2 regions of the Mycobacterium lehmannii genome follow, and region 2 is predicted to be linked to the other one. Evidence: predicted binding sites of a transcription regulator. Region 2 holds the regulator's gene; the other holds the start of a gene.

Region 1 (3,416 bases), on a different contig from region 2:
GACCGGGCCGTCGAAATCCTTTCGCAGCAGGTCAGACGGACAATGCAGCTACTCGGAGTGACGTCGCTGAGCGAGCTCGGCCCGGGGCACGTCACCCAGCTGCACCGGCTGCGGCCCGGCGCGGCGAGTCCGCCGCCTATTTCTCCTCAGTCACTCTGATCACACAGGTCACAGCGGATTTCCGGTGCAGGTGAGTCCTCGCTGAGTCGTAATCGTTAGCCAACCGCGATGTGGCAACCGCATGTCGGGGCGACAGTCGCGGTGCGAGTACGTGTTTCATTACCCACGCACAGCAAACGGCAATTGCTTGTGGAAGCGATGAAAGGTGGGTTGGTTGCCGTTATGAAGATTTTGGAGAGGTGCCGGGGTACCGGTACAAAACTGTTTCGCCGAATGGCGGTGGTGGCGTTCGCCGTGGCGGCGCTGCCCGGACTGATCGGCTTCGCCGGGGGTTCGGCCACTGCCGGTGCGTTCTCGCGGCCCGGGTTGCCCGTCGAGTATCTGGACGTGTTCTCCCCCGCGATGAACCGCAATATCCGGGTCCAGTTCCAGGGCGGTGGACCGCACGCGGTGTATCTGCTCGACGGTCTGCGTGCCCAGGACGATTTCAACGGCTGGGACATCAACACCCCCGCCTTCGAGTGGTACTACCAGTCCGGGCTCTCGGTCGTCATGCCGGTCGGCGGGCAGTCCAGTTTCTACACCGACTGGTACCAGCCGTCGCGGGGTAACGGCCAGGACTACACCTACAAGTGGGAGACGTTCCTGACGCAGGAACTCCCGGCGTGGCTGGAAGCCAACAGGGGCGTGTCCCAGAACGGCAATGCCGTGGTGGGTATTTCGATGGCCGGCAGCACCGCGCTGACGTACGCGATCTACCACCCGCAGAAGTTCATCTACGCCGCCTCGCTGTCGGGCTTCCTCAATCCGTCCGAGGGCTGGTGGCCGATGCTGATCGGTCTCGCGATGCAAGACGCGGGCGGGTACAACGCCGAGAGCATGTGGGGTCCGTCGTCGGATCCGGCGTGGAAGCGCAACGACCCGATGGTCAACATCAACCAGCTGGTGGCCAACAACACCCGCATCTGGATCTACTGCGGCACAGGTACGCCGTCGGATCTCGATGGCGGCACGGCCGGCCAGAACCTGATGGCGGCACAGTTCCTCGAAGGGTTCACCTTGCGGACCAACGTCACCTTCAAGGACAACTACGTCGCCGCGGGTGGCACCAACGGTGTGTTCAACTTCCCGCCACAGGGGACTCACAGCTGGGGCTACTGGGGTCAACAGCTGGAGATGATGAAGCCTGACATCCAGCGGGTGCTGGGTGCACAGGCCAGTGCATAACCGCACCGCGTAGATCCACCCACAACAGGGAGCCTGCCGTTTCCCCCGAACGGCAGGCTTCCTGCCGTCTACGGGTGTTCGGGTTGGTCAACTACGCCGCGAGTGAGAGCTCATGGTGGTGAACCGGGTCATCAGCGACCGGGAATGCTATTTCGCGGTAGGCATACGCCGCCCTGTGCGTCGGGGAACAAATCAGGCCATCTAAAGGTTGAGCGCAACAGACTCAAACTTTGGAGGATTGATGGCTGAAGCCAAGACAGTTCCGGTCTTGTTCTCGAGCGAGTCGATCGTGCTGCCCGGGATGGTCGTGCCGATCGAGCTCGACGAGGCCGCGCGGGCCGCGGTCGATGCTGCCCGCGCGAGCGAATCCGGAGAACTGCTGATCGCTCCCCGCCTCGAGGACCGTTACCCCTCCTACGGGGTGCTGGCCTCGATCGTGCAGATCGGGCGCATGGTCGGCGGACCCGCCGCGGTGGTGCGGGGTGAGAGCCGTGCGCACATCGGGGCCGGCGCCACCGGACCTGGCGCGGCGCTGTGGGTCGAGGTGACCGTGGTCGAGGAACAAGACCCGGTGCCCGAGGCGGCCTATGAGCTCGCGGCCGAGTACAAGAAGCTGCTGCTGGCGATGCTGCAGCGGCGCGAGGCCTGGCAGATCATCGATTTCGTCAACCAGCTCTCCGACCCGTCGGCGCTGGCCGACACCGCGGGCTACGCGTCGTACCTGACCCAGGTCCAGAAGCGCCAGCTGCTCGAGACGCCGGATGTGGCCGAGCGGTTGCGCGCGCTGATCGAGTGGACGGGTGCGCAGCTGGCCGAGGTCGAGGTCACCGAGAAGATCGCCGAAGACGTGCGTGAGGGCATGGAGAAGACGCAGAAGGAGTTCCTGCTGCGTCAGCAGCTCAACGCCATCCGCAAGGAACTCGGCGAGGACGAACCCGACGGCTCCGACGACTATCGCGGCCGCATCGAGGCCGCGGACCTGCCGGAGAAGGTGCGCGAGGCCGCCCTGCGTGAGGTCGGCAAGCTCGAGCGCGCGAGCGATCAGAGCCCGGAAAGCGGGTGGATCCGCACCTGGTTGGACACCGTGCTCGACCTGCCGTGGAACGTCCACACCGAGGACTCGACCGACCTCAAGGCAGCGCGGGAGATTTTGGACGCCGACCACCACGGCCTCGAGGACGTCAAGGACCGCATCGTCGAGTACCTGGCCGTGCGGGCGCGCCGCGCCCAGCGCGGACTGCAGGTCGTCGGCGGTCGCGGTTCGGGTGCGGTGATGGTGCTGGCCGGTCCACCCGGTGTCGGCAAGACCTCGCTGGGTGAGAGCGTGGCTCGCGCGTTGGGCCGCAAGTTCGTTCGCGTCGCCCTCGGCGGCGTGCGCGACGAGGCCGAGATCCGTGGCCACCGGCGTACCTACGTCGGCGCGCTGCCCGGCCGCATCGTGCGTGCCGTCGGTGAAGCGGGTTCGATGAACCCCGTCGTGCTGCTCGACGAGATCGACAAGGTCGGCTCCGACTTCCGTGGGGACCCCGCGGCAGCGCTGCTGGAGGTCTTGGACCCCGCGCAGAACCACACGTTCCGCGACCACTACCTGGACCTCGATCTGGACCTGTCGGACGTGGTGTTCCTGGCCACGGCCAACGTCATCGAGAACATTCCCTCGGCGTTGCTGGACCGCATGGAACTGGTCCAGATCGACGGCTACACCGAGGACGACAAGGTCGCCATCGCCCGCGACTTCCTGCTGCCCCGGCAGCGCGAACGGGCGGCGCTGACCGAGGACGAGGTGATCGTGACCGAGGCGGCGCTGCGCAAGATCGCCGCCGACTACACCCGCGAGCCGGGTGTGCGTCAGTTCGAGCGGCTGTTGGCCAAAGCGCTGCGCAAGGTGACGACGAAGCTGGCTTCCGACGGGATCACGACCATCACCGTCGACGAGTCGGATCTCGTTGAGTTCCTGGGTCGTCCGCGCTTCCTGCCGGAATCGGCCGAGCGCACGGCGGTACCGGGCGTGGCCACCGGGTTGGCGGTCACCGGCCTCGGCGGCGATGTGCTCTACATCGAGGCCGGGG
Region 2 (3,416 bases):
GCGACGGGTCATGCCGCCAGTGCCACCGCGGCAACGAACAGATCTGCAACCAGGGCCACTGGGTCGGCTTCGGTCCGCACGGCGGGTACGCCGAATACGTTCCGGTGGCGTACCAACAGGTGATATCCGTCGGAGCCGACCTGTCGCCGCTCTCCCTGGCGCCGCTCACCGATGCGGGTCTGACCCCGTACCGCGGCCTGAAGAAGCTGCGCGCGGCAGGGGTGCTCGGGCCGGGAACGACGTTGGCGGTGATGGGAGTCGGCGGCCTCGGCGCCTACGCCGTTCAGTACGCCAAGCTGCTCGGTGCGGGTGCGAGGGTGGTCGCCTTCGCCCGCAGCGACGAAAAGCTGGCGCTGGCAACCGAAAACGGCGCTGACCACACGATCAACACCAGGGGTAGGACCGACGACCAGGTGCGTGACGCGCTCGAGCAGGCCACCGGCAGGCGCGAGTTCGACGCGGTCATCGAGTGTGTCGGCGCCGAGGACAGCATCCGGTTGGCGTTCGCGCTGTTGGCCACGGAGGGTGCGGTCGCATCGGTCGGCCTGGTGGGCAACCGCGTCGACATCCCGCTGTTTCCGATCGTCGGCAGGGAGTACACGTTCTTCGGCTCGTTCTGGGGCAACTACACCGACCTCACCGAGGTCGTCGCGCTCGCCGAGGCCGGCAAGATCAAGGACAGCGTGACGCAGGTCCGCTTCGAAGACGTCAACGACCACATCGACGCGCTGGGCCGCGGTGATTTCGTCGGCCGCGCGGTGATCGTCTACGACTGAGCAGAGGGTGTCTGGATTGTGCGTCTGACGACGGTTTCGACGCCTCCAGCGTCGCCAGATTCACGAACCGGTCAGGTGCTCGTGCGACGATCGTCTTGTGGTTGACTTCGATGCCGTCACGCTCAGCGATCCGTCTTCGGACCTGACCGCGACGTTCGTCCCCGCCGCAGGCATGGTGGGCACGTCGTTGGCCGACTCCGGTGACGAGTTCCTCGGTCAGCGCCGCGGTCTGACCGCCTATGTGAACAACGGCAAGACGATGGGCATCCCGATCCTGTACCCGTGGGCGAACCGGTTGAGCGCCAACACCTATGAGGTCGACGGGTCCGTCGTCACCCTGACGCCGGGTGCAGGCGGCGTCCGGACCGATGAGCACGGCGCCCCGATCCACGGCTTGCTCGCCGCCTATCCCGGATGGGAGGTCAGCGACCGCACAGACAACAGCCTGACCGCCGTGCTCGACTACGGCGCCGACCCGCAACTGCTCGCGGCGTTTCCCTTCCCCCACGTGCTCACCCAGCACGTGACGCTGGACGACCGCAAGCTCACCATCGAGACCACCGTGACGCCCACCTCGTCGGTGTCCGTACCGCTGTGCTTCGGCTATCACCCCTACGTGAAGATCCCCGGTGTGCCGCGCGAGGAGTGGACGCTGCGCACCCCGGCGATGCGCCATCTGCCGGTGGACGACAAGGGCATACCCACCGGCGCTCACGAATCGTGGCCAGGTGGTGAGCAGACCCTGATGGTCACCGCCTACGACGACGGTTTCGACCAGGTGCCCGAAGGGGCGGTTTTCACCCTCGCCGGAGGTGCGCGCCGCATCGACGTGACGTTCGAAACCGGTTATCCCGCAGCGCAACTCTTCGCGCCACCCAACGATGACCTGATCGGCATCGAACCGATGGCGGCCCCGACGGACGCGCTGCGCAGAGGCGGATACCGAAAAGCGGCCCCAGGCAAGCCGGAGACCGCTCGGTTCTCGATCAGGATTCGTTGACGAAGGCTCTACTCCGCCTGGCGTCGCCGCCGGCCGGCTCCGGGCTGCCAGACCACGACCGCGGTGCTCTTGGGCATCACGGCGATATCGCGGCGCGGCGACCCGCGCAGCGCCTCGACTTCCTCGGTCAGCTCCCGGACCCGTGCCTGCAGCGCCTCGACCTGGTTGGTCAGCTCGATGATGCGCTTGATGCCCGCGAGGTTGACACCCTCGTCCTGGCTCAGCCGTTGCACCTCGCGGAGCAACTCGACGTCGTGCTGCGAGTAGCGCCTGCCGCCACCGGAGGTACGTTGCGGACGCACCAGCCCGAGCCGGTCATACGTGCGCAGCGTCTGGGCATGCATGCCCGCCAGCTCGGCGGCCACGGAGATCAGGAACGTACGGGCCTCGTCATTGGACCGCTTCGCAGCCATTACGCACCTGCCCATCCGGCCCGCGGATCGAAGCCGCTGGCCCGCTCCGCCTTCGCATAGGCCTCCAACGCCTCGGCCGCCTCGCCCTCCAGGTTCGGCGGCACCGCCACCTTCACCGTCACCAGCAGATCGCCGTGTCCGCCAGAGCGTTTCGGCACACCACGGCCGCGCACGCGCAAGATGCGTCCGTCGGAGGTGCCCTTGGGCACTCGCACGCCGACCTTGCCTTCCAGTGTCGGCACCGAAAGCGTTGTGCCCAGCGCCAATTCATGGAAGCTGACGGGTACGGTAACGGTCAGGTCGTCGCCGTCACGGCCGAACACCTTGTCGGGCCTGACGTGAACGGTGACGTACAGGTCGCCCGACGGTGCGCCGCGCAGGCCCGCTTCGCCCTGGCCGGCCAACCGAATCCGTTGACCGTCCTCCACACCCGGCGGAATCCGCACGTTGATCGTGCGGGTGCGGGTGGTCACGCCGGTGCCCTTACAATCCTGACAGGGGTGCTCGATGATCGACCCGCTGCCGCGACACTCGGTGCACGGCTCGGAGAATCCGAACGCACCCTGGTTGCGGTTGATCACCCCGGACCCGTTGCAGTTTGGGCAGACCTTCGGACTCGTACCGGGGCGGGCGCCGCTGCCATGACAGTTCGTGCACGGCGCGGGACTGGTGAGCCGCAACGGCATCGCCACACCCTTGGTGGCTTCCAGGAACGACAGCTCCGCCTCGGTCTCGAGGTCGTTGCCTCGACGCGGCCTGCTGGGTCGCGGCTGCTGTGCGCCGCGGCCGAAGAGGCCACCGAACAGGTCGCCGATGTTCGCGCCGCCGGTCTGACCGGCCGCATCGAACAGGTCGTTCAGGTTGAACTCGACGCCGTCGCCGCCGCCGAACCCGCCGTAGCCCCCACCGCCGCCGAACCGGCCCCGGCCGAACCCGCCGTTGGCGAACAGCCGCCGGGTCTCGTCGTACTCCTTGCGCTTGGCCGGATCGGTGAGCACCTCCTTGGCCTCGGAGACGGCCTTGTACCGCTCCTCGGCGGCCGAGTTGCCGGGGTTGCGGTCGGGATGGTTCTCCGCGAGCAACTTTCGGGCCGCCCGCTTGATGTCCTGATCGCTGGCGTCAGAGGAGACGCCGAGCTCGGAGTAGAAGTCCTTCTCGACCCATTCACGCTGGGCCATACCGCGTCACCTCCTTCCGCTTCTGTAGGTTTATCGCAGTCTCACTTAG

The links. Region 2 encodes HspR, which represses chaperone genes until heat shock. Its sites were predicted from a motif close to ANNTGAGTNNNNNNNACTCANNT; they were not measured.
Region 1: lon (endopeptidase La) is a predicted target of HspR. The motif match lies at 1,554-1,576, and genes of this name have one in related genera.

The regions. Positions count from the first base shown of each region.
Region 1 is NZ_LQIR01000001.1:77,401-80,816, reverse strand. Features, by position in the region: gene AU192_RS00390 (alpha-hydroxy acid oxidase) at 1-159, shown strand, start outside; gene AU192_RS00385 (esterase family protein) at 343-1,347, shown strand; gene lon (endopeptidase La) at 1,589-3,416, shown strand, end outside.
Region 2 is NZ_LQIR01000067.1:210,501-213,916, forward strand. Features, by position in the region: gene AU192_RS23040 (NAD(P)-dependent alcohol dehydrogenase) at 1-776, shown strand, start outside; gene AU192_RS23045 (aldose 1-epimerase) at 874-1,776, shown strand; gene AU192_RS23050 (heat shock protein transcriptional repressor HspR) at 1,785-2,189, opposite strand; gene dnaJ (molecular chaperone DnaJ) at 2,189-3,367, opposite strand.